Regions from separate parts of the Rhizobium indigoferae genome, predicted to be linked through region 2. Evidence: riboswitches for the same ligand, from Rfam matches in the RefSeq annotation. Region 2 holds a riboswitch; each other region holds the start of a gene.
The links. A riboswitch is a leader RNA that binds a small molecule or an ion and turns the genes downstream of it on or off. The one in region 2 is predicted to bind thiamine pyrophosphate.
Positions count from the first base shown of each region.

Region 1: linked by a shared signal. The riboswitch ahead of thiC (phosphomethylpyrimidine synthase ThiC) and the one ahead of thiM (hydroxyethylthiazole kinase) in region 2 are both predicted to bind thiamine pyrophosphate.
Region 3: linked by a shared signal. The riboswitch ahead of U5G49_RS20265 (YkoF family thiamine/hydroxymethylpyrimidine-binding protein) and the one ahead of thiM (hydroxyethylthiazole kinase) in region 2 are both predicted to bind thiamine pyrophosphate.

Region 1 is NZ_CP140637.1:950,818-961,337, reverse strand. It holds gene nthA (nitrile hydratase subunit alpha) at 1-289, opposite strand, end outside; gene nthB (nitrile hydratase subunit beta) at 333-1,076, opposite strand; gene U5G49_RS31045 (DUF1097 domain-containing protein) at 1,114-1,614, opposite strand; gene U5G49_RS31040 (CobW family GTP-binding protein) at 1,653-2,627, opposite strand; TPP riboswitch at 3,245-3,377, shown strand; gene thiC (phosphomethylpyrimidine synthase ThiC) at 3,477-5,300, shown strand; gene thiO (glycine oxidase ThiO) at 5,300-6,277, shown strand; gene thiS (sulfur carrier protein ThiS) at 6,282-6,479, shown strand; gene U5G49_RS31020 (thiazole synthase) at 6,483-7,256, shown strand; gene U5G49_RS31015 (thiamine phosphate synthase) at 7,253-7,861, shown strand; gene U5G49_RS31010 (hypothetical protein) at 8,089-8,235, opposite strand; gene U5G49_RS31005 (GNAT family N-acetyltransferase) at 8,630-9,049, shown strand; gene U5G49_RS31000 (GGDEF domain-containing protein) at 9,375-10,112, shown strand; gene U5G49_RS30995 (ribbon-helix-helix domain-containing protein) at 10,386-10,520, shown strand, end outside.
Region 2 is NZ_CP140636.1:208,653-219,172, reverse strand. It holds gene U5G49_RS24840 (ABC transporter ATP-binding protein) at 1-653, opposite strand, end outside; gene U5G49_RS24835 (ABC transporter ATP-binding protein) at 650-1,453, opposite strand; gene U5G49_RS24830 (ABC transporter permease) at 1,450-2,328, opposite strand; gene U5G49_RS24825 (ABC transporter permease) at 2,330-3,307, opposite strand; gene U5G49_RS24820 (ABC transporter substrate-binding protein) at 3,366-5,012, opposite strand; gene U5G49_RS24815 (glycoside hydrolase family 3 N-terminal domain-containing protein) at 5,056-6,078, opposite strand; gene U5G49_RS24810 (GNAT family N-acetyltransferase) at 6,103-6,582, opposite strand; gene thiD (bifunctional hydroxymethylpyrimidine kinase/phosphomethylpyrimidine kinase) at 6,801-7,610, opposite strand; gene thiE (thiamine phosphate synthase) at 7,607-8,242, opposite strand; gene thiM (hydroxyethylthiazole kinase) at 8,239-9,042, opposite strand; TPP riboswitch at 9,093-9,189, opposite strand; gene U5G49_RS24790 (invasion associated locus B family protein) at 9,882-10,520, shown strand.
Region 3 is NZ_CP140635.1:4,106,913-4,117,432, reverse strand. It holds gene atpD (F0F1 ATP synthase subunit beta) at 1-394, shown strand, start outside; gene U5G49_RS20300 (hypothetical protein) at 394-633, shown strand; gene U5G49_RS20295 (F0F1 ATP synthase subunit epsilon) at 633-1,040, shown strand; gene U5G49_RS20290 (sugar transferase) at 1,190-1,927, opposite strand; gene U5G49_RS20285 (acyltransferase family protein) at 2,095-3,315, opposite strand; gene U5G49_RS20280 (ABC transporter substrate-binding protein) at 3,497-4,507, opposite strand; gene U5G49_RS20275 (ABC transporter ATP-binding protein) at 4,576-5,388, opposite strand; gene U5G49_RS20270 (ABC transporter permease) at 5,385-6,191, opposite strand; gene U5G49_RS20265 (YkoF family thiamine/hydroxymethylpyrimidine-binding protein) at 6,204-6,812, opposite strand; TPP riboswitch at 6,803-6,916, opposite strand; gene U5G49_RS20260 (NADPH-dependent FMN reductase) at 7,161-7,757, opposite strand; gene soxR (redox-sensitive transcriptional activator SoxR) at 7,841-8,305, shown strand; gene U5G49_RS20250 (SDR family NAD(P)-dependent oxidoreductase) at 8,457-9,227, shown strand; gene U5G49_RS20245 (ArsR/SmtB family transcription factor) at 9,334-9,675, shown strand; gene U5G49_RS20240 (LysR family transcriptional regulator) at 9,754-10,520, shown strand, end outside.

The DNA of each region.
Region 1 (10,520 bases), on a different replicon from region 2:
CGCGCATGTGTTCGCCCTCGGCGCCCGCCATGCCCTCGGGCAACTGAAGTTCGGCGATGGCCTTCGGCGTGTCGGCGACGAGCCTGTCCTTGAACGCCGGGTCGACCCAGGCGCGCGCGACGATCTTGGCGCCGTTGAACGGCCCCATCTTTGTCTCGAAGAAATCGAGGACTGTATCGACGGTTTTGTCGGTGATCACGCCCTTTTTGATCAGCAGGGCTTCCAGGGCTTTGACGCGGGCGGCGCTGTAGGCTTCCCGGTCCTGGCGATAGTGAAAACGGTCCATCATTGTTGTGGCTCCTTGACTGGAATGGCGGCGACTGGTGTGCGTCTCAGGCGGCCTTGGAGGCTTCGGCGGCTTCCGGTGCCTCGACATAGCGGGCGTAGAGATCGGCATAGAGGCTGAAATTCTTCTCGGCATTATCGGGCCAGAGGTCACTCGGTTCGAAGCGAACGCAGTAGACCGGCATCGCCGCGCCGACGCCGTCGGGGCCGGTGTCGCAGAGATAGGTGTAAGCCCCGTCATAGACGGTCTCGATCGTTCCGAACTTGTTGCGGAGGAAACCGGGCAGCCTCGTATGCTCGACGGTCGGCACATCGCGGATCGCCACCGTATCGCCGACCTTGAATTCGAAGGTCACGCCGACGTTGCGCTTGGGGCTGTCGCCCTCGACTAGATATTGCACGACGCGCCGGTCGATCGCCTCATCGCCGGCCTCGTGCAGCGGCTTCGACGGCTCGTTGTAAAATTCCTCCGTCAGCGCATCGAGCTCTTCTGCCGTGATATAGCCGTTGTCGATGAAGTATCCCGATATTCCGCCGAGCCACTTCTCGTAATAGCGGAACCTGAAATAATCGAACGGATTGAGGGACTCCGCCCCTTTCCTGAGGTCCGCCCAGGTCCAGATTGTCTTGAACGTCGATGGCGTCTCGGGAAGCGGAAGCTGCGGTGAAAGCGCCATCATCGCCGTATGGATGCCGAAGATCCTGGTTTCCCAGACTTCGACGAAAACGCGCGTTTCGGTGCTCACAGGCCCCAGCCCCTCAAGGCCGCCAAGATAATGCTGAAGTTTCATGGGATCGTTCCTTTATGGTGAATGGTGACGATGACGTTCAGGCGGTCGCGGATTTCTTGCCGGCCAGAAACTGGGTTCCGATTTCCGAGAGCAGGCCGAAGACGCCACCGAGCAGCATCGCGGCCATGGCGACGAGGGTCGGATGATTGAGACCTGAGGTGACGATCGTCGTGTCCGTCGCCGCGCTGGTGCCGACGAGAGAAGCGAAGCCGAAGACGATCGCCGGCGGAAAGTTCAAGATCGGGATGGCCGAGGCCAGGATCATTGCTGAGGTGCCGGCGCCGACCAGGATCGCCGCAAAGATCGGGTGGGCAGGGCCATACTGGATGATCAGCAGCGTGATCGAGGCGATGCCGATGCCGGTCCAGTTGGAAACGATCGATTTGACCAGCCCCTGGTTTCCGCCGCCGCAGGCGAAGAACGACGCCCAGGCGATGAAGGTGACCCACACGGGAACGGGAAATATCGTCGCGGTGATATAGGTGTCGATGGCGCCGAGTACACCGAGGCTGATCATTGCGGCAACGAGCGGGGGCATGGGTCTGTCTCCTTGTTGAGGGGTTGGGCGGATGCGCATCAAGATGCCAGCGCGCGCTGCTGGCTGAGGCAGCTCATGAAGCCGTCTCGAAGCATCGCGTCGTCGAGGTTCCTGCCGATGAAGACGATTTCGTTGAGCCGCTTTTCGGAAGGCCCCCAGGCCTTTCCGGGGCGTCCTTCAAGCGTCATATGCACGCCGTGAAAGACATAGCGGCGTTGCTCGCCGTGGAGATTCAGCACGCCCTTCATGCGGAAGAGGTTCGTGCCGATCTCCTGAGCCAGGCGATTGAGCCAGACGTTCAGCGCCGCCGGATCGAGCGGGCCGAAGTGCTGGATCGCCACGCAACCGATGCTCTGGTCGTGCTCGTGTTCATGGTCCTTGAGAATATCGGGGTCGATAGACAGGATGTTCTTGAGGTCGAAGGCGCCGACGTCGAGCACCGCGGAGAGCTCGACCTTGCAATCCCTCGTCCGGATGATCCGGGCAAGCGGATTGATCCCGCGCAGTTGCTGCTCGGTGGCGGCAAGGTCCTCGGCGCTCTCCAGGTCGATCTTGTTGAGCAGCAGCACGTCGGCAAAGCTGATCTGCTCCCTCGCTTCGTCCTGGGAGAGCTGTTGCTTCATATGGCGGGCATCGACGACGGTCACGATCGCATCAAGCTGCAGCCGCCTGGCGAGCGTTTCGTCGAGCAGGAAAGACTGGATGACCGGCGCCGGATCGGCAAGACCCGAAGTCTCGATGATGATGCGGTCGATTGGCCGTCCGGAGCGCAGCAGTTCGCCGATCGCGGCGATGAGATCGCCCCTGACAGTGCAGCAGATGCAGCCATTGTTCAGCTCGATGACCTCATCCGTCGTCGGCACCACGAGCTTTCCATCGATGCCGACCTCCCCATATTCGTTGACGATCACCGCTACGCTCTCGTTTTCGATTGAGGTGAGCAGGTGATTGAGAAGCGTGGTCTTGCCGGTCCCGAGAAACCCGGTCAGAATTGTCGTCGCAAGCTTTGCCATGGCCTCATCCCCTTGCCGGAGCACGCCTCCGCCGTCTCGGCCAAATGACCGGGCTGAAAAGGCGGCTCCGCTGCTGTTTGCTGGTCTGATTCCGCCGGATGCGTCGATCAGACGAGGAGAATTACACTTGCAATACCGTCACGGGGCAAGAGACCTGATGTTTCATATTCGGCCAAATAAACCGCAAATTCTGCCAAAATGATGAGCTTTTTGATTTTTGATTAAAAACTGATCATACCGTCTAATTATTGATCTCATTGCCCTTTTCCCGATCATTGACAGGATGGGCATGAAAAACAGTCTGGTTTGCGCAGCTTTGGCGAGGGACGCCATGCGCAAGTTGGCTTTTCGAGGGCATTCTGTTGTCGCCGGCGAAAGTGGTGCCGCTAGGGGTGGTCGGGTGACAGCGGATGGGCACCGAGCCGTTGACGATTGCTTCGCTTTCCTGGAGGTTCTGGCGGGGAATTGGGCCGGCGCTGAGCCTGCCACATTCGCTAAACTCCATAAAGCCAGTCAGCCCAGCGGCTCGATGAACAGAACTCGAGCGGTCGGGATATGGGTTCTGAATGGTGCCCCCTAAGGGCTTGACGGAGCGGCATTTCTCACAATAGCTTAGCCCTATTCACCAGGGGGGTCCCGCCAAGGGGCTGAGATACTGCTGGTCGGATCGGCTTTGGCCGCCCGAGGCGCAGTGACCCGTTGAACCTGATCCAGTTCATACTGGCGTAGGGACGGTGCGGGCGCTGCGGCAGCGAGGGCGGGTATCCGTCCTTCGGAATCCACGGCGTTTTTTCATCATTCCAACACTGGAACTGGGTCTCCAAACGTCAAAACTTGGAGCCTCGAACCATGAATATTGCAGCCACCAAACTCACTCCGGTCGTCACCACAGGTCCGCTTCCCGCCTCCGCGAAAGTCCTGAAAGCAGGCACCATTCATCCGGATATCCGCGTACCGATGCGTCAGATCGCACTGCATCCGACCTCTGGCGAACCGCCAGTCACTGTCTACGATTCTTCCGGTCCCTACACCGCAGAAGGTGCTGAAATCCGCATCGATGCAGGCCTGCCACGCCTGCGCGAAAGCTGGGTTCTTGCTCGCGGTGATGTTGAATCCTACGGGGGCCGCATCGTCAGGCCGGAGGATAACGGCTTTGTTTCAGGCGACCGGCTGACGCCGGAATTCCCCGTTCGCAGCCAGCCTTTCAAGGCGAAGGCGGGGAGGGCCGTTACCCAGCTCGCTTATGCGCGGGCCGGCATCGTCACGCCGGAAATGGAATTCATCGCCATTCGCGAAAACCTCGGCCGACAGGCGGCCAAGGAAGCTCTCATCCGCGACGGAAAAAGTTTTGGCGCCCATATCCCGAATTTCGTGACACCGGATTTCGTCCGTCGGGAAGTCGCGGAAGGCCGAGCGATCATTCCCGCCAATATCAACCATCCAGAATCCGAACCGATGATCATCGGCCGTAACTTCCTGGTAAAGATCAATGCCAATATCGGCAATTCGGCTGTTACCTCGTCCATGGCGGAAGAAGTGGAGAAGATGGTCTGGGCGATCCGCTGGGGTGCCGACACCGTCATGGACCTGTCGACGGGCCGAAACATCCACAATATCCGCGAATGGATCATCCGCAATTCGCCGGTGCCGATCGGTACCGTGCCGCTCTACCAGGCACTCGAAAAGGTGAACGGCATTGCCGAGAACCTCACCTGGGAGGTCTATCGCGATACGCTGATCGAGCAAGCCGAACAGGGGGTCGACTACTTCACCATCCATGCCGGCATGCGGCTCGCCTATATCCCGCTGACCGTCAATCGCGTCACCGGCATCGTTTCCCGCGGCGGCTCGATCATGGCCAAGTGGTGTCTGCACCACCACAGGGAGAGTTTTCTCTACGAGCATTTCGAGGAGATCTGCGACATCTGCCGCGCTTACGACGTTTCCTTCTCGCTCGGTGATGGCCTGCGCCCGGGATCGATCGCTGATGCCAACGATGCGGCGCAGTTCGCAGAACTGGAAACGCTCGGCGAGTTAACCAAAATCGCCTGGGCGAAGGATTGCCAGGTGATGATCGAAGGCCCCGGCCATGTGCCGATGCACAAGATCAAGGAAAACATGGACAAGCAGCTCGCGGTCTGCGGCGAGGCGCCCTTTTATACGCTCGGACCGCTAACCACCGATATCGCGCCGGGCTATGACCACATCACGTCCGGCATCGGGGCTGCGATGATCGGCTGGTTCGGCACCGCCATGCTCTGCTACGTGACGCCCAAGGAACATCTCGGCCTTCCCGATCGCAACGACGTCAAGGTGGGCGTCATCACCTATAAGATCGCGGCGCATGCCGCCGATCTCGCCAAGGGCCATCCGGCGGCGGGGGTGCGCGACGATGCGCTGTCGCGCGCCCGTTTCGAGTTCCGATGGGAGGATCAGTTCAACCTCTCGCTCGATCCGGAAACCGCCCGTTCCTTCCACGACGAAACGCTGCCGAAGGAGGCGCATAAGGTGGCGCATTTCTGCTCCATGTGCGGCCCGAAATTCTGCTCGATGCGGATTTCGCACGATATCCGCGCCGAAGCGCAGAGGGAGGGGTTGCAAGCCATGGCCGCCAAATATCGCGATGGCGGCGATCTTTACATGCCGGTCGAAAACCTTCCGAGTAACGCATAGTGGCTGCGTTTGTCGTCAAAGGGGCCGGCGTTGCCGGCCTGGCGGCGGCCCATGAACTTGTCAAGCGGGGCTTTTCGGTTGAGGTGATCGAGAAGGCCGGCGCGGCGGGGCTTGGCGCCTCGCATTTTGCTGGAGGAATGCTCGCGCCCTATTGCGAACGGGAAGCGGCCGAAGAGATTGTCCTGACATTGGGCCTGGGCGCGGCTGGATGGTGGGAGGAGGCCGTGCCCGGCGAGGTTCGTCGCCGCGGTACTCTGGTCGTGGCGCAGCCGCGCGACCTTCCCGATCTCGCCCGGTTTGCCGCGCGCACGACCGGTCATGTCCTGATCGATCGCAAGGGCGTAGCCGACCTGGAACCTGCCCTTGCCGGCCGCTTCGAAAAGGCTCTTTTCTTCGAGCAGGAAGCTCATCTCGATCCACGGCGCGCACTGGCCGGGCTAGCCGACAGACTCCGCGAGCGCGGCGTGGTCTTCCATTTCGGCGGACACGAGCCGCAGGACCGGCGATTTGCCGGCGTGCTCGACTGCACCGGGCCAGCGGCGATACCGCGACTTTCCGGCTTGCGCGGCGTGCGAGGCGAAATGCTCTATCTGGAAACTGCGGATGTGACGCTTTCCAGGCCGGTCAGGATGCTGCATCCACGCCATCCGATCTATATCGTGCCCCGCGACGATCACCGTTTCATGGTCGGGGCGACGATGATCGAGGCCGAAGATGACGGACCGATTGCCGCGCGTTCGCTCATGGAATTCCTGAACGCGGCCTATACGCTGCATCCGGCGTTTGGCGAGGCACGCGTTATCGAGACCGGGACTGGCATACGTCCGGCGTTTGCCAACAACATTCCGCAAGTAATCGAAACGGAGGAGGGGCTCGCCATCGCCGGTATGCATCGGCATGGCTTCCTGCTGGCGCCCGCCATGGCTGTGCGGGCCGCCGATATTCTCCTCGTGCGACATTCACGTCTGAAAGGCTAACCCCATGAAACTGATCATCAATGGCGAAACCCAGGTCTGCGAGGCCGTAACCCTGGCCGAACTTCTTCATGTTCTGGAATACGAGGGCGACTGGTTGGCAACCGCCGTCAACGGAGATCTCGTGCATCGCGAGGACCGAGCCGATCACCGGCTGGACGATGGTGACCGTATCGAAATCCTGTCCCCGATGCAGGGAGGTTGATCCATGCTTTCTCTTTATGATGCTGCACTGTCTTCGCGGCTTCTGCTCGGTACCGCGCGTTATCCTTCGCCGGCCGTCCTTGCCGAGGCGGTGAGCCGGTCCGGCGCGGAGATTGTCACGGTCTCGCTTCGCCGCGAAACGGCCGGCGGAAAGACGGGGGGAGCCTTCTTCGAACTCATCCGCCAGCTCGCGGTGCACTTCCTGCCCAACACCGCGGGATGTCACAGTGCGTCGGAGGCGATCCTGACCGCCAAGATGGCGCGCGAAGTATTTGGTACCGACTGGATCAAGCTCGAGGTGATCGGCCATCACGACAGTCTCCAGCCGGATGTGTTCGAACTGGTCGAAGCCGCACGCATTCTTTGTTCGGAAGGGTTTTGCGTATTTCCCTATACGACGGACGATCTGGTGGTCGGTGAAAAACTGGTCTCCGTCGGATGTCGGGTCTTGATGCCCTGGTGCGCGCCGATCGGTTCTGCGGCCGGTCCGCGCAACCCTTCCGCGCTCAAGGCCATGCGGAGCGCCTTTCCGGACATCCCGCTGATCGTGGATGCGGGGATCGGGAGGCCGTCGCATGCGGCAGCGGTGATGGAATTCGGCTACGACGCGGTGCTGCTGAATACCGCGGTCGCCGTCGCAGGCGATCCGCCTGCCATGGCCGAGGCGTTTGGCAAGGCGATCGAGGCCGGAAGGCTCGCTTATCTTTCCGGGATGCTGGAGCCGCGCGACATGGCGGTACCGTCCACCCCGGTTGTCGGAAAGGGCGTTTTCGCATGAGGCTCGATCCCTTCTATCTCATCGTCGACAGTTCCGAATGGATCGAACGTCTCGTGCCGCTGGGCGTCAAACTGGTGCAACTGCGCGTGAAGGATCGCCCGGACGAGATCCTGCGCCAGGAAATCCGTCGAACCAAGGCCGTTTGCGCAGCGGCGAATTGCCAGCTGGTTGTCAACGACTACTGGAAACTGGCGATCGACGAGGGATGCGATTTCATCCATCTGGGCCAGGAGGATCTGGTGGAAGCCGACCTTGATGCTATTCGCAGAGCCGGCCTGAAACTCGGTCTTTCCACACATGACGATACGGAGCTCGAAACGGCTTTGGCTGCGAAACCTGACTATGTGGCGCTCGGCCCGATCTATCCCACCATTCTCAAGCAGATGAAATGGGCGCCGCAAGGTCTGGAACGCATCACGGATTGGAAGAAGCGTGTCGCACCCTTGCCGCTGGTGGCGATCGGAGGCCTGAATGTGGACAGGCTACAGGGCGTATTCGACGCGAGCGCTGACACCGTGGCGGTTGTCACCGACATCACCTTGAACGCCGATCCCGAAGCGCGGACGCGCGAATGGATCGATCGCACGGCACCGTGGCGTTATTGAGGGTACCACCACGCTTCCGTCGTGCGCTCTGCAGGAAGTCCACATTGTTTTTGGCGCAGTATCCCGATATCGACGTGGAAATTAGCGTTGATGAGGGCCTGACCGGTATCGCAGCCGCGGCCGCAGGCGTAATCCGCCTGAGCAGCGTCTGTTGAGGTGGCTTTGTCCAATGCAAGCGGCGCAACCGACGCCGCTTCGCGAATCCGCTATTCATCCAATATGGCGGCTCAGGGCCGGTGCGCCGGCGCCAGTCTGGAGGTCTTTTCCGAATGGATTTCCGGCCACTTGCTATTCGGCGCCGGTGCAGTGCCAATCGCCGAAATGGACACCACGATCGCCGTTACCGCCGAGAAAAGCACGAGTGCATAGGTCATAGCTTTTGATCCTTTGAGGTTGGTTCCCAGCCATCCCGGCCGCAAACTGCTCTGGGAGGATGAATCAAAGGCTAATCAACATGGTTAAGCGCACGGATTTTTTCCCGCTTAGGGACAGAGCTCTGGATGAAACTTCCATCGCCACGGTCTTCGGGACCTTTGGCTTGCCGCGAGTTCCATTTCAAGCGCGATTGTCGGCCGCGGTTATTGGCGAAGTGATCGCAGCCGTTTGCGGATGATCAGAGAGTGGTTCGGAGGAAACATGGCCTGGAGAGACGTTCTGTTATCTTTTTAGGGCCAGTTCATAGCGCGATAACTTGGCCCATCAATCGCCAGCACCGCGATAACGGTGGCGAGAGAGATTTTTTAGGAGACGTACATTGAAAGGCATCACATGACCCAGCATGACGATTACCGCATCGAGCCCCGCGTCCCGGGCATCGACGATTACCTGCGCCTGCGATACCTGTCGGGCCTCAGCCCTTTTTCGAAAGAGGCGGCCGAAAGGGGGCTGCCCAACTCGATCTTTGGTGTCTGCCTGATGAGCGGCGACGCGGTAATTGGCATGGGTCGCATCATCGGCGACGGAGGCTGCTTCTTTCAAGTCACCGACGTCGCGATCATGCCCGAACACCAGGGCAGGGGGCTTGGCAAGATGATCATGGCCGCGCTGACGAACCATATCGAGAACCAGTTGCCAAAGACGGCCTATGTCAGTCTGATCGCCGACGTCCCGGCGAACCGCCTGTACCGACAGTTCGGTTTCGCTGAAACCGCGCCGCGCTCGGTCGGGATGGCGAGGAAAGTTGCCTGACGACAGGCCGTCCGGCGAGCCTTCCCGTCTTCTGCCGGCAGGCTTAGACGCGCAAATCCGCCGGGCGGCAATCATGGGGATAAACCTCTCGATGTTCCACGACCATTCAAGACGGCCACGATGACCGACCGCGCAGCCGCGCTTTCTCGCATAGTTAAAAACAGAACAAGGATAGCTGCGACGATCTGGCGGCCAGATGAGGGGGGGTGGCCATTCGAGGCAAATCGTCGGTGAGAGAGACGCATGAATCAAGTTTTATCGATGTGTTTCAACCCATTTTAAATTGATGAGCTCATAGCAGTTTCACTTCGTCACGGTGGTATTGATGCGTCGTATTGTCGAAAAGTCTATTTTAACAGGACTGCTTTCAGTGTTCGCCTCGCTGGCACTTTCATTCATCATTGTTCCACTGTTGGGCGGACAAGTGGCAGGCGCTGGCCTATTCATGACGATTTTTTGCCCGCTGGCGATATCGATCCCGGCTTCGGCGCTGCATTTTACTCAGTCGGAAAAAGTCCGACGCGCTGAAGCTGCGACAAAAGAGGCTTTGAACAAGCTCGCGGACGCTTATGACGCCCTTCGCGTCCAATCTCGCACGGATGGCCTGACGGGCACCCTCACTCGCAGCGCCTTCCTTGAAGAGCTAGACGCGACCAGTCAACACGGTGTATCCGGCGCCTTGCTGTTTCTGGACCTCGACTATTTCAAGTCGATCAACGACCGATATGGTCATGGAACGGGCGATGAAGCACTCCGCTGCACCGGTCTTATCCTCGCCCGCTACCAAGGGCAGTCAGGGTTCGCAGGACGCCTCGGGGGCGAAGAGTTCGGTCTGTTTCAACGCAATTTGACGCCTGCCGAAATGCTTATACGTAGCGAGGAAATCCGGGAAGAGATCGCGCGTATTGATCTGCGATCTCCTTCGGGTTCGAAAGTGCTAATCTCGGCGAGTATCGGTGTGTTTCATTGCCGGCCGGGGTTTCATCCACACTCTTGTTTGAAAGCCGCGGACGAAAACCTTTATCAGGCTAAAGCTTCGGGTAGAAACATGGTGATCGGGTAGCTGTCGAGCATATGTCCGAGGACCTTTCCACGATCACAGCTAGTGCTGAGAGTCCGAGAACCGGATATTCATGAATCGCTTGGGACACTCGGCCCCGGCGGGGCGCTCGGCGGCGCACATCGTGACGCGGACCGCGAACAAGCAGAAAGCTATTGATCCAGCGTTGATCCTGGATTGACATTGCGCGGCCATCCTTTGCCGCCCTGACGGACATCTCGTCATATTGACAAATGTGCTACTGAGTAGCAAATTAGGTTCAAAGGAGTTAAACCTATGAGTGTCAAATCGTCGATCTCGCTGACCGACCAGCAGGATGCGTTTGCCCGTTCGTTGGTGGAGAGCGGCCGGTATGCCAGCCTGAGTTCCGTTCTTCAGCAGGGCCTAGAACTGCTTCGCCAAAAGACGGAA
Region 2 (10,520 bases):
GCGACGTAACGGGCGGTGGCGATATCATGGGTGATGTAGAGCAGACCGAGATTCATCTCCTGCTTCATCTCGTTCAATAGGTTCAGCACGCCGAGGCGCACCGAGACGTCGAGCATCGAGGTCGGTTCGTCGGCGACGATCACCTCCGGCTTGACGGCCAAGGCGCGAGCGATGTTGACGCGCTGGCGCTGGCCGCCGGAGAGTTCATGCGGATATTTTGGCGCGACGAGATCGGGATCGAGCCTGACGCGCTGCAGCAGTTCGCGGACCGCGACGTCGATCTCGGCCCCCTTGATCTCCGGACGATGCAGCTTCAGTGGCCGCCGGAGATGATGGGCGATGGTGTGGGCAGGGTTCAGCGAGGCGAAGGGGTCCTGGAAGATCATTTGCACCGAGCGGCGGTAACGGGCGATCTCAGCGGATTTCGCCGCCTCGACAGGCCGGCCCTTGTAGAGAATCCGGCCGGATGTTGGCAGATATTCGCGCATCGCCATGCGGGCGCAGGTGGTCTTGCCGCTGCCGGATTCGCCGACGAGCGCCAGCGCCCGCCCGGCATGCAGCGAAAACGAGATGGCGCGCGCCGCATGCACGGCTCCGGAACCATGGCCGAAGGTCTTCGTCACCCGGTCGAGTGCGAGAATGGCGTCTGTCATAGCAGCACTCCTCCGTGCAGTGAGGGGAAGGAGGCCCAGAGCTTTTTCGTGTAGTCATGCTTGGGCGTCCTGTAGATCGCCTCGGCCGTGTTCTGCTCCACCAGCTTGCCGGCGAGCATGATACCGATGCGGTCGCAGAACTGCACCATCAGCCCGAGATCATGGGTGATGAACAGCACGGAAAAGCCGAAGCTGCGACGCAGTTCGTTGATGCGCTGCAGGATTTCGCGCTGGACGACGACGTCGAGCGCCGTCGTCGGCTCATCCATGACGACGAGCTTCGGATCGAGCGCCATGCAGATGGCGATGACGATGCGCTGGCGCATGCCGCCGGAAAACTGGTGCGGATAGTCTCGCATGCGATCCGGCGCGATATCGACGAGCGTCAGCATCTCGGCGGTGCGCTCGCGGGCTTCCGCGCGGCTCATGTTCTTGTGAGTGCGTAGCATGTCGTAGAATTGCGTCTCGATGCGCAGCACCGGGTTCAGCGAGTTCATGGCGCTCTGGAAGACCATGGCGACCTCGCGCCAGCGGAACGCACTGAGCGCCTGCCGGTCAAGGCTGAGCACGTCGCGGCCATCGAGCAGGATGCGGCTTTCCTTGCGGATCAGCGCCGGTGGCTTGTGCAGGCGGCTGATGGCAAAAGCGATGGTGCTCTTGCCGCAGCCGGATTCGCCGGCAAGGCCGAAAACCTCGCCGGGTGCGACATCGAAGCTGACATCCTTGACGGCGCGGAAATCCTTTTCCTCGCCGATATAATCGATGGTGAGATTTCTCACCGAGAGCAGCGGCTGCGTCACAGGCGGCCCTCCCCGGAACGGACGAGCAGGGACCAGCGCTTCAGATGATTGCCGGTGCGCAGCCGTGGATTGGCGATCTCGTCAACGGCGAAGTTCAGCAATGACATGCCGATGCCGAGGAAGGCGAGCGCGAAGCAGGGGGTGAGAATATCCCACCAGGCGCCGACCGAAAGGGCCGAGGCCTTCTGTGCGTTGTAGAGCATGGTGCCCCAGGAGATCGCTCTCGGGTCGCCGAGGCCGAGGAATTCCAACGTCGCTTCGGTGATGATCGCGAAGATGACGCTGCCGATGAAATTGATGCCGACGATCGAAATCACGTTGGGAAAGATCTCGAATGTCATGATGCGCCATTGCGGCTCACCCATCATCTCGGCCGATTTGACGAAATCCTTCTGCTTGACGGAGAGCGTTTCGGCACGGGTGACGCGTGCGCCCCAGGCCCAGGAGGTGGCGCCGAGGATGAGGGCGATGACGAGGGGGCTTGCCTGGCCGATGAAGGCGGCAAGCACCAAGAGCAGCGGCAGGTTCGGAACGACCAGCACCATATTGGTGAAGAAGCTGATGATCTCGTCAGTCTTGCCGCCGCGATAGCCGGAGATGATGCCGAGTGCCGTGCCGACGAGAGTGATCAGCAGGCCGGCGCCGAAGCCGACGGCAAGCGAGGTGCGGGCGCCGTAGATCAGCCGGGCAAAGACATCCTGGCCGATGCGCGTGGTGCCGAGAATATGGTCGAGTGACGGCGCCTGGTGAGGTCGTCCGGTGCGGGCGGCCGGGTCGTATTGCGTCAGGAGGGGCGCTGCGATCGCGACGAGGACGATGAAAGCGATGATGACGAGGCCGATCAGCGCCTTGCGGTTTTGAAGCAGGGTCTTCATCTCATGCTCCCTTCAGCCGCGGGTCGAGCAGCACATAGCTGACGTCGACGATAAAATTGGCGATCAGCATGGTCGCGGTCATGATGAGGAGCTGGCCCTGGATGACGGGATAGTCGCGGGCGAGGATCGCCTGATAGAGAATATTGCCGAGGCCGGGATAGTTATAGACGACCTCCGTCACCAGCGAACCGCCGAGGATGGTGCCGATGGCGATGGCAAGGCTGGAGACGGTCGGCAGCAGGGCGTTGCGCGCCGCATACCAGAGCATCACATGCCGGTCGGAAAGGCCCTTGGCGCGGGCCATGACGATATAGTCCTCACCGAGCAGGTTGATCATGTTGTTGCGCATGGTGACGGTGAAGCCGCCGATCAGCACGGTGCAGAGCGTCACCATCGGCAGGATGCCATGATAGGCGAGGCTGCCGATATATTGCAGGCTGAGGGCCGGATCGAGTGATGGGTCGGCGGCATAACCGTTCGGAAACCAGCCGAGCGTGAAGCCGAAGATGAAGAGCACGATGAGCGAGGTGACGACGGCCGGCACCGAGGTGGCAAAGATCGCGCCGACGGAGACGATGACATCGAACTTGCTGCCGCGACGCCAGGCGGCGACGATGCCGAGGAAGGTGCCGAGCGCGAAGCTCACGATGGTGGCCGTGCCCATCAGCCCGACGGTCCAGATGAGCGCATGGCCGAGCACCGAGGTGACGGGCAGCGGGAAATACTTGATCGAGCGGCCGAGATCGCCGGTGAAGATGCTGCCGAGATAGGTGAGATATTGTCGCCAGAGCGGACCGTCGACGAAGCCGAAGGTGAGCTTCAACGCCTGCAGGCTTTCCGGCGGCAATTCGGTGCCGGCGCTGGAGAACATGATCTGCACCGGATCGCCCGGCATCAGCCGCGGCAGGAAGAAATTGATCGTCGCTGCCGCGATGAAGGCTGCCATGTAGAAGACGAGGCGGCGAAGCAGGAAAGCCATGGGGACTCCGTCGTGACGGAAGCGGCATTTTCTACGCCGCTTCCGGAGATCGTGATGCTTACTTGACCGGCTCGAGAGCGAGCAGATTCAGCAGGCGTGCCGGATTGGTCCGCGAGATCGACGGATTGACGAAGGGGTTTTCCTTGGTCGACCAGCCGGTGAAGCGCTTGGTGTTGTACTGATACCAGTTCGGATTGTTGAACACCGGAATCATCGGCATGTTTTCGGCGACGATGCGTTGCGCCTTGTTCATCGCGTCCTTCTGCTTGGCAAGATCGGCGGTCTGGGTGAACTCGGTGACGAGTTTCTCGACCTCCGGGTTGAACCAGCGCTGCGCGGTGAAGCGGGTCTTGCCCTTATCCGAAGCGCTGAAGGCGCGCTTGTAGGGGTAATAGGGCGAGGCCGATGCCGGCAGGCTGTTGATCGCCGCATCGAAGGTGCCGTTGATGAGGTTGCCGGTCCAGACGGCTTCCTCCGGCGTTTCGATCTTGGCGTCGATGCCGACCGCCTGCATGCCTTCAACGGCGAGGTTGACGGTATCGATCCAGTCGGTCCAGGCGCTGGGGACGATGATCGAGAAGGAGATCTTGGTACCGTCGGGATTGTCGCGGAAACCGTCGCCGTCCTTGTCCTTGTAGCCCGCCTCGTCGAGCAGGGCCTTGGCGGCGTCGGCATTATAGGTTGCGAACTTGCCGAAGTCGGCCTTGACGGATGGGTCCGCCCAGCTCTTGTAGAGCTCGCCCATCAGGCCGGGGTCTTCGTTCAGCGTCGGATAGCCGTAGCCGGCGACGTCGATCATCGTCTTGCGGTCGAGCGCCATCGAGACGGCGCGGCGGAACTTCAGGTCGTTGAAGGCCTTCTTGTTGTTCTCGTTCGCCGTTTCCAAGTTGAACAGGAAGGCGACCATGCTGCTTGGCGAATACCAGTAGTGGAAATGCGCCGGATCTTTGGACACGTAGACATTGTCGATATCGGGAATGAAGGAGACACCCCAGTCGAGCGTGCCGTCGGCCGTTGCGGTCAGCATCTGGTTGTTGTCGGCAAGCTGCGGGAAGCGCATGCAATCGACCTTCAGATGCTCGTTATCCCAATAGTTCGGGTTGCGGCACTGGTCGTAGGTCTGGCCGGTGAAACGCGGCACTTCCGTCAGCGGGCCGCTGCCAACAGGGGTCTCGTTGGCGAAGGTGACCGGATCGGCGACATCCTTCCAGACATGTTCCGGAACGATCGGCAGCTGCGAGATCTGCTCGGCGGCAAGCGAGCTCGGGTTGGCGAGCGTGAAGCGCACCGTCTGGGCGTCGACCGCCTTGATATCGGTGATGAAGGTCCAGATGCTGACGAAGTCGAGCGCCGGAAACTTCTTCAGGTAATCATAGGTGAACTTGACGTCGGCTGCGGTCAACGGCTTGCCGTCCGACCATTTCAGGTTCGGGCGCAGCTTGAAATCGATGCTCTTCAGGTCGTCGGAGAGTTTGAAGCTTTCGGCCAGGCGATAGACCGGCTTGTTGCTGTCGAAGCGGTTGAAGATGACCAACGGCTCGTAGATGAAGTCGAGCGTGGACTGGCGCGACGAGGTCTGGTTGAACGGATTGAAGTTGCGAACCCAGGTCGTCGCCGGCTCGATATTCGCCGTCAGGATCGTCTGCGCCACGGCAGATCCCGAAAGCAGCGTCAGGGCAGCGGCGGCGAGAAGATATTTTTTCATGTGTTATTCCCCTTTTCTTATGTGGTGAGAGATGACGTGCCGGTCAGGAGACCAGCGCGCTTGCAAACATGTCTTCGACGTCTGCGTGGGCGGCGCGGACATCGACCTTGAGATTGCCGAGGCGGGCCTTGCCGGCGGCGATCCGCTGCAGGGCGGCTTCCGTCAGCGGACGGGCGGCTTTGGCGGCGGCTTCGCTTTCCGGAATGTCGCCATGGCTGTGGAGCGCAATGTCGAAGCCTGCGTCGAGCACCTGCTTGACGCGTTCCGGCAAGGTACCGGAGAGCGACTCCATGAAGATGCAGTCTGATATCAGCACGCCCTCATAGTCCATCTCCTTGCGGATCACGTCGTGCATAACAGGCGAGACGGACGCCGGCAGCTCGGCGTCATAGGCCGAATAGACGACATGGGCGACCATGGCCCAGGGCGTATCCTTCAGCGCCACGAAGGGCTTGAAATCGGTCGCGGTGAGCGTCTCGCGGCTGGCGTCGACCACCGGACGCTCCTTGTGGGAGTCGAGCGTCGCGCGGCCATGGCCGGGAATATGCTTGATGACGGGCATGTTGCCGGTCTCGAGCAGGCCATCGACCACCTCGCGGCCGAGGGCAGCGATGAAATCGGGATCTGGGCCGAAGGAGCGGGCGCCGATGACCGCACTCGTCGTCTCGAAGACGAGGTCGAGAACGGGCGAGCAGCCGCTGGAAAGGCCGAGTTCCGTCATCATCGCGCCCATGGCCTGGGAGGAAAGGCGCAGTGCTTTTTTGCCGAGATCGAAATCGCGGCGCGCAAGTTCGGCAAACTGGCCGAAACTGCGGAAGAGCGGCCAGGGGCCGGCATCGAGATGCTGAACGCGGCCGCCTTCCTGGTCGGTGAAGACAGGCGCGTCGTCGCGGCCGACGGCCTCGCGGAAGCGGTCGATCAGCCGCTTCGTCTGTTCCGGCTCGCGCTGATTGCGCCGGCCGACGAACAGGCCGAGCGGATTGGTTTCGCGAAAGAGGGCGAATTCATCATCCGAAATAGTGGGATTCGGGAGGCCGACGAAAAGGGCGAGCGGGGTCGAGGACAATTCTGTAACTCCGGGATCAGATGGTCATTTCGGCGTGCTTCTCAGCATGCCTTCGTAGATGCCCTTGTCGGGGGCGGGGATGACGATTGCGCCTGCGGTCTTGGCGTAGAAATCGACCGGGCCGGCGTCGCCGATGAAGGCATAGGCGTGACCGAGCGTCTTCATGGCCTGAAGGCAGGCGGAAAAGAGGGCGAGCCCGATGCCCCTGCCACGCGCTTCGGGGTCGACGCCGGTCGGGCCGAAGAAGCCGCGCGCCGTCGTGTCATAGCAGGCAAAGCCCAGCAGCTTGCCGCCGTCGACGGCGATCAGGCAGGCAACGGGCTGACGGGAGAAGGCGACTGTGACTTCGCTTGCCCAGTTCTCGCTGAACTGTTCGCGAACCCAGCTGACGATAAGATGCAGTTCCGGGGGGAGGGCCGGGCGGATGGAGACGCCGACATCGCCGGCCTTCTGTCTCAGGTCGGCGAGCTCAGTGGAATACAAGCTCACAAGCAGGTCTGGCACCTGTCATTCCTCCAGTTATTCCGTTATTGCGGAATGTATCCCCTTTTAGTGTCATAGATTTGGCCATCTGGCAGGGCTTGTCAACAAGGTTTTTCAACGAGAGAAAGGGACGCCCCGCCGCAGTCGCCGCGGTTTCAACGCAAAGTAGGTGCCGAACGAAAAAACGGCCCGGGAGGCCGGGCCGTTTTCAATTGGCGGCATGTTCGCTGAGCGAGTGCTTATATATCGTCTTTCCAGAGCGCATGAAAATGCTGCACCGGACCGTGGCCGGAGCCGACGGTGAGGTGTCCGGCAGCCGCGACCGCGCCGGCAAGGTATTCCTTCGCGATGGCGACCGCCTCCCGCGCCGAGGCGCCCTTGGCGAGCTCGGCCGCCAGGGCGCTGGAGAGCGTGCAGCCGGTGCCGTGGGTGTTCTTGGTCGGCACGCGCCTGGCTTCGAACCAGTGCAGGCCGGCGGCGGTGGCAAGCACGTCAGGGCTCTCGTCGCTGTCGAGATGGCCGCCCTTGACCAGCACTGCGGCGGGGCCAAGCGCGCGCAGGCGTTCGGCCTGCACCGCCATGTCAGCCCGGTTTGTCGCCACCGGCTGGTGCAGCAGCGCGGCGGCTTCGGGCAGGTTCGGGGTCAGCAGCGTGGCAAGCGGCAGCAGCCGATGGGTCAGCACGTCGACCGCTTCAGGCGCGAGCAGGGCGGCTCCACCCTTGGCGATCATGACAGGATCGATGACGATCGGAATGTCGCGGTGGTCAGTCAGCGCACCGGCAACGGCGTCGGCGATGCCGGCATTGGCGATCATGCCGATCTTGACGGCATCGACGCGGACATCGGCAAAGACGGCATTGATCTGGTCGGCGACGAATTGCGGCGGCACCAGATGCACACCGCTGACACCTTGCGTGTTCTGCGCCGTCAACGCGGTCAGCACCGCCATGCCGTAGACGCCGCGGGCGGAAAAGGCCTTGAGATCGGCCTGGATGCCGGCGCCACCGGAGGGATCGGAGCCGGCGATCGAGAGAACGTTGCGGATCATGCACGGGCCTTTCGGATTTCTGCGGCGATGCGGCGCGTGGCAGCTTCAGGGTCTGGCGTGCCGCAGATGGCGGAAACGACGGCAAGCCCTTTCGCGCCCGCGGCGAAGACTTGGGCGACATGATCCGCCTTGAGCCCGCCGATCGCGACCGATGGCACCGGCGAGGCCTTCACCAGCTTGGCAAGACCGTCAAAACCGATCGGCTGCTTGTGGTCGGCCTTGGTCGGTGTCGCAAACACCGGTCCGACGCCGGTATAATCGACCAGACCAGGATCAACGGCGGCGGCGAGCGGCGCGGTCTCGACCGAGAGGCCAAGGATCATGTCGGGGCCGATCATCGTCCGCGCTTTGTGTGCATCCATGTCTTCCTGGCCGATATGCAGACCGTCGGCGCCGATGGCGATTGCCGCCTCGACATCGTCGTTGACGATGAGCAGGGCGCCGGTCCCGTCCAATGCCTGTTTCAAGGCGCGGCCGGTCTCGATCATCCCGATGGTGCCGGCATGTTTGTCACGCAGTTGCACCATCGTCGCGCCGCCGGCAACGGCAAGTCGCGCCGTTTCGACCATGCCGATCCCGGCGCACAGATCGGGGTCGAGGACGAGATAGAGCGAAAGGTCGAAAGCCTTCATGCCGCCGATATCCTCGCCCTGGCGTCAAGCGTTTCGGGGTCGAGCGCAGCTAACGCATCGAGGAAACGCCATGAGAAGGAACCGGGGCCGGCCGCCCCAAGTGCGGCCTCTTCGCCGGCGATGGCGAAGGTTGCAAGTGCCGCAACCGTCGCGCCGAAGGTGTCTTCGGGTGCCGTCGCGGCAAAGGCGCCGACGAGGCAGGTGAGCGAGCAACCGAGCGCGGTGACTTGCGGCATCAGCGCCGATCCGCCTTCGATGCGCACGGCCTTCTCGCCGTCGGTGACGAAATCCACCGCACCGGTGACGGCGACGACCGCCCGCTGACGTTCAGCCAGCCATCGCGCCGAACCTTCCGCCTGTTCGACCGGGTCGCGGCTGTCGACGCCCTGGCCGCGGCTCTCTCCGCCGGCCAGCGCGATGATTTCGGAGGCGTTGCCGCGGATGATGGTCGGACGCAGCGCCAGGAGGTCGGCGACCGCGTTGCGGCGGAAAGCCGTCGCATAATGGGCGACCGGATCGAGCACCCAGGGTTTGCCGGCTGATGTCGCGGCCTTCGCCGCCGCCTGCATGCCGTCGATCCATTGCGTCGACAGCGTGCCGATATTGATTGTCAGCGCACTGGCGATCCCGGCGAATTCGCCGGCTTCCTCAGCGGCATGCACCATGGCGGGCGAGGCGCCTGATGCAAGCAGAACATTTGCGGCGATGTTCATGGCGACGTAATTGGTGATGCACTGAACGAGCGGCGGCTTCTCGCGCATCGCCTTCAGCATCGCTCCTGGTGTGGTCCCGGTCTGCATGTGGCCCCTTTCAGGCGGGGGCGGGCACGGGGCGGTTCGTGCGGGCTAAGCCGCGACCCCGAGCGACTCCCTCCGCCGGCATTATCCGGTTCAGGTTCGAAGGGTGCTTCTCAGCCCGTCTGTCGACGAACGCCCCTGTCTCTCATCGCGCTCTTTTTCGCAGAGAACGAGGCTGATGTCATCCTGAAAATGACAATTCTGCGATCGACGCGGCGCGACGATGGCTATGGATGATTTATGGGTCTGGATTGCCCTTCATGAAGGACGAGAGATCGCCGCCGATTCGTGTCTTGACCAGGTTTTCCCGAATGTCGTCTGCGGGTTCTGTTCCGGGCTGCCCTCGTCGTTGCCGTTTTGCCATGCGGCTGTCCTCTCCTTTTCGAGAAGAATAACAGTAGCAACCGTGGGTGCAATGAATTTCTAAAATACATCTCTGTATTTCTGAGGAGCATCGAGAAAAACACAGATGCCGGAGAGGCTCTTTTCTTCGAAGGAACGAGGCTCATCTTTTCAAGACTTCGCAGCAGTGTGGATGGTGCGGAATTATTCATCCTATCCGTTCATCTGTAGAATTTTCAATGCAAGCGGGCAGGTGGACAGCTTCGCGTAAGTTGCGCGTCGTCTCATGGTCTTCGCCAATCGGTTTTATTCGAGTGTTGAAATCTCTTGGCGAATTCGTTGAGGGCGAGTCTCAGCCAAGGCAAGACTTAATCTCCCAGAACGTGAAGTAAATATCTAACGGAAACTTTACCGTGCTGACACGCTTAGGTTGACTAAATGATGGATTGTAGCGATACGGCTTTACACGCGAATAAAATCTTCCTGAAGTTGTATTTTCAATGAGAACATTTTTGAGAATCGGCATGAAGCGGACTCGTCCGACTATCGCCCCTGTTTTGATATTCATTGCTTGTGCCAACCCGGCTTTTTCGCAATCACCTGTTCCGGCCGATCAAGGACCGGAACAGGTGCAGGCGCCCGCTCAACCGGCGCCGGCCATGAAATCCCAGAAATTCGACGACTGGTATTATCGCTGCACCGGTTCGGCAGGCGCTGAGGCCTGCGAAGTCGCCCAGGTCGCGCAAGTCACTAAAGACGGCAAACCCGTCAATATCCTGACGTTGGCGATCGCAGCTTCGCCGGCCGGTTCCCAGGGCAAGGGCGAAAAGGGCAAGGGCGACAAGGGCAAGCCGCGGCTGATGCTGACCGCCCTTCTGCCGCTCAACGTCTTCCTGCCCTCCGGCCTGTCGATCAAGGCCGATGGTAAGCCGGTCGCCAAACTCGACTATCGCAATTGCAACCAGTCCGGATGCTGGGCGCAGCAGGCGCTGGATACGAAGACGGCCGCGGCGCTGAAGAAAGGCTCGAGTGCTGAAGGGCTGGTGCGGCTGATGAACGGCCAGGACGTCAATATCCGTTTCTCGCTGAAAGGGCTGAAGCCGGCCCTCGACGAACTCCAGCCCACTGCCGTGAAGTAG
Region 3 (10,520 bases), on a different replicon from region 2:
GGCCGTCGATCCGCTCGACTCCACGTCGCGCATGCTCGACCCGTTGGTCGTCGGCGAAGAGCATTACGAAGTCGCCCGTAAGGTCCAGTCGACGCTGCAGCGTTACAAGGCCCTCCAGGACATCATTGCGATCCTTGGCATGGATGAACTGTCCGAAGAAGACAAGGTTGCCGTCGCCCGCGCCCGCAAGATCGAGCGCTTCCTGTCGCAGCCGTTCTTCGTCGCCGAAGTTTTCACCGGATCGCCGGGCAAACTGGTTGCTCTTGAAGACACGATCAAGGGCTTCAAGGGCCTCGTCAACGGCGAATATGATCACTTGCCGGAGGCCGCCTTCTACATGGTCGGCTCTATGGACGAAGCTGTCGAGAAGGCCAAGAAGCTCGTAGCTGCTTGATGAGCGACGCGCTAGACGAAATATTCTGCTGCGACTCTCTGAGGGGGGTCGTGGCGGATCTTCCGGAACCAGCTGCTCCCACCGTCTATCGCGCCGATAATGGCGTGCTGATGATGGTGGTAGGTCTTGTCCAGAGCGAGGAAGGCCTCGGTTATCTCGATCAAGCGATACTGCACTGCCCGTTCTGCGGGACAAAATTGCAAGATGCAAAAGCCATAGCCGAGAAGGTAAGTCACTGATGGCTGACAATTTCAACTTTGAGCTCGTTTCACCGGAGCGCCTGCTGCTGTCGGAGATGGTGACTGAGGTCGTCATTCCTGCGACCGAAGGCGAAATGACGGTCATGGCAAACCATGCTCCGACGATGACGACGATCAAGCCTGGTGTCGTAAGCGTGCGATTCGCCTCCGGTAAGAAACAGGACTATGTGGTGTTCGGCGGTTTTGCTGATATCCTGCCGACCGGCTGTACATTGCTTGCTGAATCTGCAGTTCCGGTCGAAGAACTCCAAAAGGACGAGCTGACCCGCCGCATCGAGGCCGCCCGTAGGGAACTCGAACATGCCGAGTTGCACGAGCATAAGTCGAAGCTCGAGCACTTCATCATGGAAATGACGCATCTGAGCGGTATCGTTCAACAGGACTGATCGCAATCGACTATGACGATGAAAGGCGGCTGTAACAGCCGCCTTTTTTGTGTCCGTTCCATCTCTTAGGGGGCGGAAGACAGCGCCACTGGTGGCTTGAAATGAACAAGCGGTGGATATCGCCGCTTTTGCAACGCGCAAAGTTCATCTCAGAAGCCTGTACCGCCGCGCAGCTCGATGACGACCGTCCTGAGCAGTATCTTCAGGTCGAGCAGCAGGCTGAAATTCCTGACATAATAGATATCGCAAGCGATGCGGGCGCGGGCTTGCAGCGATCGCGCCGTCGGGCCCCGCCAACCGCGTGTCTGCGCAAGACCGGTGATGCCGGGGCGCATGATGTGGCGTTGATGGTAGTCCGGCACCAGTTCTTCGTAGAGCTTGCCGGCTGCCCGCATGTTGATGGCGTGGCAGCGCGGGCCGACCAGCGACATCTCGCCCCTGAGGACGTTGAAAAGCTGCGGCAGCTCGTCGATATTGGTCTTGCGGAGCACCGCGCCGATGCTTGTCACCCGGCTGTCGCCCTTGACGGTCTGTTGAACGCCGCTCGGATCACAAGCTTCGGCGCGCATCGACCGGAACTTGAAGACCGTGATCTTCCGGCCGTTCAGCCCCCAGCGGATCTGGCGGAAAAACACCGGACCGCCATCGTCGAGTTTGATGAAAAGAGCGATGGCCAGAAAAAGCGGCGCCAGCACGAGGAGGGCGCTGACTGAGGCGACGATGTCGATCAACCGCTTCATGGCCAGCCGCAACGCCATTTTTCTTTCTACAGGGGAAAAGCTATCCGGCTGGCGAATGTTGGAGTTCGCTATAACCAGGGTCTTGGTTTTGTCCTGACGCTGAGACGGATCGAAGCGTGAATTCGTCTTCGAAGTAAAAGCATTCATTACGCAAGGTCCACAAGTTTAGATGCGATACTGAACAGCAGTGAGACAGATACATGGTCACGTATCGTTTGTCATCGGTATAAATATGAATTTGATAACCCTAAAGACGCCAAAAATGGGAGTATTTCGCGTTAACCTTAATGCCTGTAGTTGCACTTATGGGGAATTTATACTTTGAAAGGAGTAGCCCGATTGGGTAGGCGAGATGTCAGCCGGTTGCCGAAATCGATCGCCGGTTTTTCCAGCAGGAAGTAGCTGAGGCTCGCGACCAGAAGGATGAGCGCCGCCGCCAGCCCACAAGATTGCAGCCAGCCGGCGACGACATTTTCCGAGGAAAAGCCAAACGAGCCCGGGTCGAGTCTCTGGATCAATATCAGGATGATCTCCTGCCAGATATAGATGCCGAAGGAGATCTTTGCGATGTAGCGGACAGGAGCGTTGTCGAACAGCCTGCCCAGGAGTTGCGAATGGCTGAGCGAAACGAGCGCCGTTGCGACCGCCAGCGGAAAGACCGGAAAACCGTAGGGGATTTCGAGCCAGCCGTAAGCCTCGTCGGAGCCGCCGGGCGATATGACGAGGCGGTAGCCGGCAACCGCGATCGCCAGGAGCGATACAACATCGAACCAGGAGGCGCGCCTTGTTGGGAGCATGACCTCGACGCTCGCGGCAAGCGCGCCGAGCGCGAAGACGGCAAAGAAGCCGATCGGATTATATCTCGGCATCCACTCCTTCGCGCCGCCCTGCAGGCCGTACTGCCAGCCGCGTCCGATGTCGTCGAGCGGAAATAAGGCCAGAATCAGCACATGGGCGAGAAGTACGGCTGCGATGACGCAAAGCCAGGCGAAGCGGGCAAGCAACGGGCGCCGCCTCAGGAGGGGCAAACGAAATAGCAGGAGAAAGCAGATCGGCAGGAGCACATAGCTGGTGACCTCGAAGGCAATCGACCAGAGCGGCCCGTCGGCTTCGACAGGAAACAAGGTACGCCAATGCCACTGGCTCATGAACAGCAGCCCGGAGACGTAGCGGAGCACAAGCTCCGGCGTCAGCGGCAGGGCAAGCAGCGTCAGGCTGAGAGCGAAGCCGATGGTGGCGGCGAACCAGAAGCCCGGAGCGATGCGCGCCGCCCTGCGGATCGCGTAATGGCGGAGGCTCGGCATGGCGCTACCGGCGTCGAGCGCGCGCCAGAAGGGATGGGCAAGAAGAAAGCCGCTGAGCACGAAGAAGATGGCGACGCCGAAATTGCCGAAGCGGAGGATATGTGCGGTCGGTCCGAGTTCGTCAGGGATTCTGCGCATATCCAGCCGCAGCGCGAAGTGGTGGGCGAGCACCAGCAGACAGGCCGTCGCGCGCAGAAAGTCCGCTCCGGCCAGTCTCTCCTGTTGTCGCATCCTGCCTCTCCACCTTGCCCAGAGCATCATGCCGAAAAGTGTGAGCGGCTTTCGAAGGACATCATGTTCCACTTCTTTGATGTAGATACGGATTCAGCTCTTAGGCCGGATCGGCCCAAGATCTGAATCCGTGTCTGCTATTTTGCAGTGGAAAGCCGCGACGGGCAAGGCAGGGGTGGGCTCAGTCGAGAAGTTCGTTGGTATAATAGGTGGAAAAGTCCGGCTTCTCCTTGAGTGCGGCGCCATTCGCATCGACCAGAATGCCACTCTCCATCAGGAATCCGCCGAGGGCCTCGGCCTTTGCCGGGTCGAGCGCACCAATCACGCCGGCCTCGGATTTCAGGAAGTGCCCCTCGATCAATGCCTTTTGAGAAGCCTTTACCAGTTCCGTGTTCATCAGTGCGCCGTTGCTTCCAGAGATCAGCAGCTCGCAGGCTTCGTCGGGATGGTCGACGGAGTAGGCATAACCCTTTCGTGTCGCTTGGATGAAGGCGCGAGCGTGTTCCCGACTTGCGGAGAGATAGGCGTCGCTGGAGACGATGACCGTCGTCTGCTCGTCGGGAATGCCATAATCGGAATAGTGGAAGCGGCCGATCTTCCGGTTTTCCAGTTCGGCGGCGATGCCTTCCCAGGTGTAGATCTCCAGCGTGAAATCGATCGAGCCATTGTCCAGCGCCTCGTAGGCGGAGGTGCCGAGAGTGACGGTCTTGACGTCGCCCTTGCCGCCGTCATTGCGGATCATCGCGGAGATCAGCGCGCTCTCCCAGGTGCCGCCAAAGCCGCCATAGGTCTTGCCGTCGAGGTCTTTCGGGCTCTTGATGTCGTCGCGTCCGCCCTTGAAGATCAGGCGTGCGGTTTCTGTCTGGACGACGCCGTAGACCATCTTCACGTCACCGCCGCCAGCGCGCTGCGTGAGGGTCTCGATCTCGCTGCTGATGCCGAAATCGGCGACGCCGTTGGACACCAGCGTTCCGGCGCTGGTGTCGGTGAAGGGAAGAATCTCGACATCGAGCCCGGCATCGGCATAGAAGCCCTTCGCCTTGGCGACATAGATGCCGATATGGTTGGTGTTGGGTGTCCAGTCGAGCGCGATGCGAACCTTTGCGGGCGCCGATTGGGCGAGGGCGGTACGGCCGGCGAGGCTTGCCGCGATGGCGGCGAAGATCGTCTGGCGACGGGTGAGAAGCAGCATGGTGACCTCCTCAGGTCTCTAGAGCATGATGCCGAAAAGTGTGAGCGGTTTTCGGACGACATCATGCTCTAACTCTTTAAATCAGAACAGGATTCAGATTTGAGGCCGACCGGCCTAAAATCATCCTGTTCTAGCGGATGAAGCAGGGTTTGCAGGATTTCGGTTTCGATCGCCTGGGCCGCCGGCGAGCCGAGATCGGCAATGCTTCTCGGGCGGGGCAGGGGAACGCGGAATTCGCGGATGATACGCGCCGGACGGGCCGAAAGCACGTAGATCCGGTCGGAGAGGAACACGGCCTCGCGAACATCGTGGGTGATCAGCAGCGCCGTCCAACGGTGTTCGGTCCACATGCCCTGCAGCCATTCCTGGATCTGCGTGCGCGTCAGCGCGTCCAGCGCGCCGAAAGGCTCGTCGAGCAGCAGCATGTCCTGGGTCTGGACGACGGTGCGCAGCAGCGCGGCGCGCTGGCGCATGCCGCCTGACAGTTCGGAGGGATAATGGTGTTCGAAGCCGGCAAGGCCGAAGCTCTCGAACAGCGGCGCGACGGCGGCGCGGGCCGCGCGGCGGCTCATGCCTTTCACCTCGAGACCGAGTGCCGCATTGTCGATGATCCGGCGCCAGGGCATCAGCGCATCGCGTTGCGGCATGAAGGCGAAGGAATGCGGCGCCTGTTCCAGCGGCACGCCCTTAAAAAGCATGGTGCCGGCATCGGGGCGCAGTGCCTGGGTCAGCAGTCGCAGCACCGTCGATTTTCCGGAGCCGGAGGGGCCGACGATCGAAACGAACTCGCCGTCTGCGACGGCGAGCGAAATATCGCCCAGCACCTTCATGCCGTCGAAGGACTTCGAGATACTGTGCAGTTCAACCATTGCATCGCTCATCGGCGCCGCTCCGCGGTTGGCTGCCAGGGCATGACGAGGCGCTGGATCAATAGCGTCGCTCCGAAGAGGCAGAGTGTCAGAACGGCGCTGATGACGACGGCGGCGAGCACGAGATCGGGACGGAAATTGTTCTTGGCGTTGAGGATATAGATGCCGAGGCCGCGGGCGGCGCCGGCATATTCGGCAAAGATCGCGCCGACGACGGCGTAGGTGATCGAGATTCTGAGGCCGGCGAAGAAATAGGGCAACGAGGAGGGAAGCCGTGCCAGGCGGAAAATGCGCCAGCGGCTCGCCTTCATCGAATTCAGCAATTCGGCGATGTCGCGGTCGGTCGATTCATAGCCCTGCAGCAAGGCGACGAGCAGCGGGAAGAAGGTGACGAGCGCCACCAGCAGGATCTTCGGCAACAGGCCGAAGCCGAACCAGAGGACGACGAGGGGCGCGATCGCCACCAGCGGCAGGGTCTGGCTGGCGATGAAGATCGGCAGCAATGCCCGGCGCATAAAGGGCACGAAATCCATGAGGATCGAGGCGGCGAAGGCGAAGGCCAGCGACAGCGCGAAACCTCCGAGTGTCGCGCCGAGCGTCGGCCAGGTGTTTGATATCAGCGCCTCGCGGTTCAGCCAGCCCTGGATGACGATGCGCGAAGGCGCCGGCAGGATGGAAGGTTTGATACCGGAAAGATCGACATAGAGTTCCCATGCCGCCAAAAAGACGCAGCCGGCCAGCAAGGCGGGTATGCCCCGGTAGAGAGCGGCGCGGAGCGCGGCAAGGCGCGAAGCCGATGGTTGTGGCAGTGTCATCAGCGTTCGATTTCAGGCTTTCGTCGGGCTATTGGCAGACGCCGTGATGTCGAGGGTAACATGTCCCTCGGGGTCGCCGAAGCGATAGAAGGCCTCACGAATGGTTGCGAAGACGGCACCGGCATCGCCAGAAAGCCTGGTGCAGAAATTCTTGGCACGGTCGAAGGTGCCGGAGCGCTTCAGGAAGTCGATGCAGCCATAAATCTCGTCCATATGGGTACCGGTTCCCATGACGTAGAGCGAGAATTGCGCAGCGGTCGGCTGGCCGGTCTCGGTGGTGGTTTCAACGGCGGCAAGTGCGGCTGTTATACGCTCGGCAAGCGGCTCCGCCTGACCGAGGGAAGGATTGACGCCGCAGATGACGTCGTCGGGCTCGCCGGGGCAGCCACGTGAAACGGCGGCGGACAGGACGCAATGCTCGCCGGTCTTCGCAGCGGCAACGAATAGATCGTGCATGGGGGCGAAGAGAATGTCAGGCGGGCCGACCAGCAGCGTGGAGATGTCATCGGTCTCGATGCGCAGCCGGTCGCGATAGGGGTCGAGCGCCTTGACGGCATCAAGAATGATGCCGACGAAATTGCCGGACATCGGATAGAGTGACACCTGTGCGCCTGAGAACATCTGAACCTCGCTCCGCTGGCATTACCCAGATCAGCTTTGAAGGGTCCAGAGGCTTGCACCTCACATCTCAGCCCCGGCGATACGGAGCTCCCCTGTTATTTGCGCGGAAACTATCACCGGGGTTTCCTCCCCGCAACAGCAAAATTGCGAACCCGTCCGCGCGGTCGGGATGAGCCTGATGTGACGGGAAACACCCGGACGGAGGTCCTGTCCGGGTGTTCCCAATGGTTCCGTACCTGCCGGGAACGGAACCGGAGCTTTCTGCCTCAGGCGGCTAGCGCGTAACCCCGAAAATCGGAATCGATTTTCGGAAAGGATTATGCGCAGATTCAAAGTGATAGAGCGTCCTTAGCGCGTCTGAAAAGACGCGCGGCGCTCTATGTCGGTATAGGGACGATCGCTGCGGGCAGCGACGAGCGCCTGCGTCCACCATTCCAGCCTCGTCATCATCCGATCGAGCAAACGCATTGCCTCGGCGGGATTGTCGAGCCGCCCGTCTGTGTCGAAGCGGTTCCAAGGTGCGGCAAAGCTGACCGAATCGCGGATCGTCACGGCGTGGAGTTCGGCAAAGACGAGCCGCAGCTGTTCGACGGCGCGCAGGCCGCCAGATATGCCGCCATAGGAAACGAAGGCGACCGGCTTGCCCTGCCAGGGCTCGAAGAAGAAATCGATGATCGACTTCAACGAGGCGGTGAAGCTGTGATTGTATTCCGGCGTGACGATGATGAAGGCGTCGGCCATGCCAAGCCGTCCGGCGAGCCTGTCGATTTCGGGGTGCGTCATGTCACGGTTGGCCGGCAGCGCGAAATCCAGCGGGTCGATGATGTCGATATCAAATTGCGGGAAGCGGACGAGCTCCTGCGTCAGCCATTTGACCACCCGGTCGCAGATGCGGCCCTCTCTCCTGCTCCCATAGATGACAGCCAGCCTGGTGGGTGTTTTCACGCGTCGCTCCTTGTTGCGATTGGACTTTACGATTGCAGGAGCTAAGGTTATAAAACCTCAACTAATATTGAGGTCAAGAGGTGATGGATACAATTCCCGCGGCGCCGCTCGGCAAGCTCCTGACGGTCGGTGAAGTGGCAGAGCGCAGCGGCCTGGCCGTCTCGGCGCTGCATTTTTACGAGACCAAGGGGCTGATCTCGAGCATCCGCTCCCGCGGCAACCAGCGGCGCTATGGCCGCGATGTGCTGCGCCGGCTCGGCATCATCAAGGTGGCGCAGCGTGTCGGCATTCCGCTTTCGGAAATCCAGGCGGCGTTCGAGTCCCTGCCGCAGGGACGCACGCCGACCGTCGCCGACTGGCAGACGCTGTCGGCGCGCTGGAAGGATGATCTCGACGCGCGAATCAGGCGGCTTAGCCTGCTGCGCGACCGTCTGACAGGTTGCATCGGCTGCGGCTGCCTGTCGATCGAAAGCTGTCCGTTGCGCAATCCCTGCGACCGGCTCGGCAGGGAGGGGCCAGGCGCGCGGCTTCTGGAGACCGAAAACTAAAAGGCTGGAACTTCTTGGGAAGAGCAGTTTCCGGGGTGAGACCAAGTCTCTCCCGGGAAAGATCGATGCGCGCCTTTCTTTCGGTCGGCGTGCTCATATGTTAAGGGCGAGTGACGCAACCGGCGGCACTGTCCGCGAGGAGGACGGCTTCGTGTTTCATCCCAGACTGTTCGAAAATCGCAATGTGGTCGTGACCGGCGCCGGTCGCGGCATCGGCCTTGAAGTGGCCCGGCAGTTCCTGGACTGCGGCGCGAAAGTAATCGTCCATACCGGGCGCAAGCCGGGACGCGACCTCCCGGATTTCCTGCTGACGGCTGAATCTGAAAGACGGGCGCTGCTGCTGCATGCCGATTTCTCCGCAGTTGGTGGGGCAGCGCAATTTGCTGAAGATGCTCTCGCCTTCTTCGACAGGGTCGATGTGCTCGTCAACAATGCCGGTACCATGCTTGGCCGTTTTCCCGCTGCCACGCTCACCGACGCAGAATATGAGGCGGTCGTGCGGCTCAACCAGACATCGGTGGTGGCGCTGACACGCGCGCTGCTGCCGGCATTGAAGGCGGCTGAAGGCGCTGCCATCGTCAACACGGTTTCGATTTCGGCGCTGACCGGCGGCAGCCCCGGCTCCTCGATCTATTCGGCTTCGAAAGCCTTCGTTGCGACCTATTCCAAGGCGCTTGCCCGTGAGCTTGCACCGGACGGAATCCGCGTCAATTGCGTGTCACCGGGAACGATCGAGACGGAATTCCATGAGCGCTATTCCTCCCGCGAAAAGCTGGAACAGACGAGAAAATCCATCCCCCTGCAGCGGCTCGGCACGGCGGAGGACTGCGCTCCCGCCTATCTGTTCCTGGCGGCTCCCTCGCTCTCGGGCTACATCACCGGACAGGTGATCGAGATCAACGGCGGTCAGCTTATCTGCTGATTTGTTTGGACCTTTTTTGGCATTTCATCACTTTTGACCAATTCGCTTGTGCGAATATGCTATTGTGCTGATCTACCTCATCGCCTCCCTTCCGAGATAATACCGAATGCCGTTGCCCAAACCCGAGCCGGGGATGACCGGCCAGGAATTGCACAAACTCGCTGGAAAAGCCCACGAAGCGAGCGATCTGCTGAAAGCGCTAGCGCACCAGACCCGACTTCTGATCCTCTGCATACTGGCGAACGAGGAGCGGACGGTGAGTGAAATCGAGAACATCCTCGGCATACAGCAGGCAATGGTCTCGCAGCAGCTGGCGCGTTTAAGGCTCGAAGGCCTGGTCCATACGCGCCGTCAGGGCAGGCTGGTCTATTACAGCATCGGCAATGTCAGCGTGCTTGCTTTCCTCGAATCGCTGTTCGATCTTTTTCCGGCTGCAGAAAACAGTTAGCGATCGCCCTTGCGGAGCACGGCTGCTGCGTCAAAGATGAACTGACCCGGATGATGTCATGCCGGATCGGGAGACCGGATGATCGACAAGCTGGAATTCTTCATCGCCCTTGCCAATGAAAAGCATTTTGGCCGCGCCGCGGAGGAGTGCGGGATCTCGCAGCCGACGCTTTCGGCTGCCATCCGGCAGCTCGAGGATCAGCTTGGCGTCATGCTGGTGCAGCGCGGTTCGCGGTTCCAGGGGCTGACGCCGGAAGGGCAGCGCGTGCTCGAATGGGCGCGACGCATCGTCGGCGATGCCCGCACCATGCGCGAAGAGATGCGCGCCGCGCGCCGCGGCCTTTCCGGCCACATCCGCCTCGCCGCTATTCCGACCGCGCTCGCCATGCTTTCGCGCATTACCACGCCTTTTCAGGAGCGGCATCCCGGCGTGACCTTTTCGATCGTCTCGCGGAATTCGCTGCAGGTGCTGAGCATGCTCGAAAACCTCGAAATCGATGCCGGCATCACCTATCTCGAAAACGAGCCGCTCGGCCGCGTCACGACCGTTCCCCTCTATGCCGAGCGCTATAATCTGATCACGGCTGCAGGCAGTCCGCTATCCGATCGCGACGACGTGACCTGGCGGGAGATCGGCGATCTTCGGCTTTGTCTATTGACTGCCGACATGCAGAACCGTCGGATCATCAACCGCCACTTGACGGAAGCGGGCGCCACAGCGCATCCGACGCTCGAATCCAACTCGATGATCGTGCTGTTCTCGCATGTCAGGACTGGACGCTGGGCGAGCATCATGCCGCGCAACGTGGCCAAATCCTTTGGATTTCCAGTGGAAATCCGCATGAT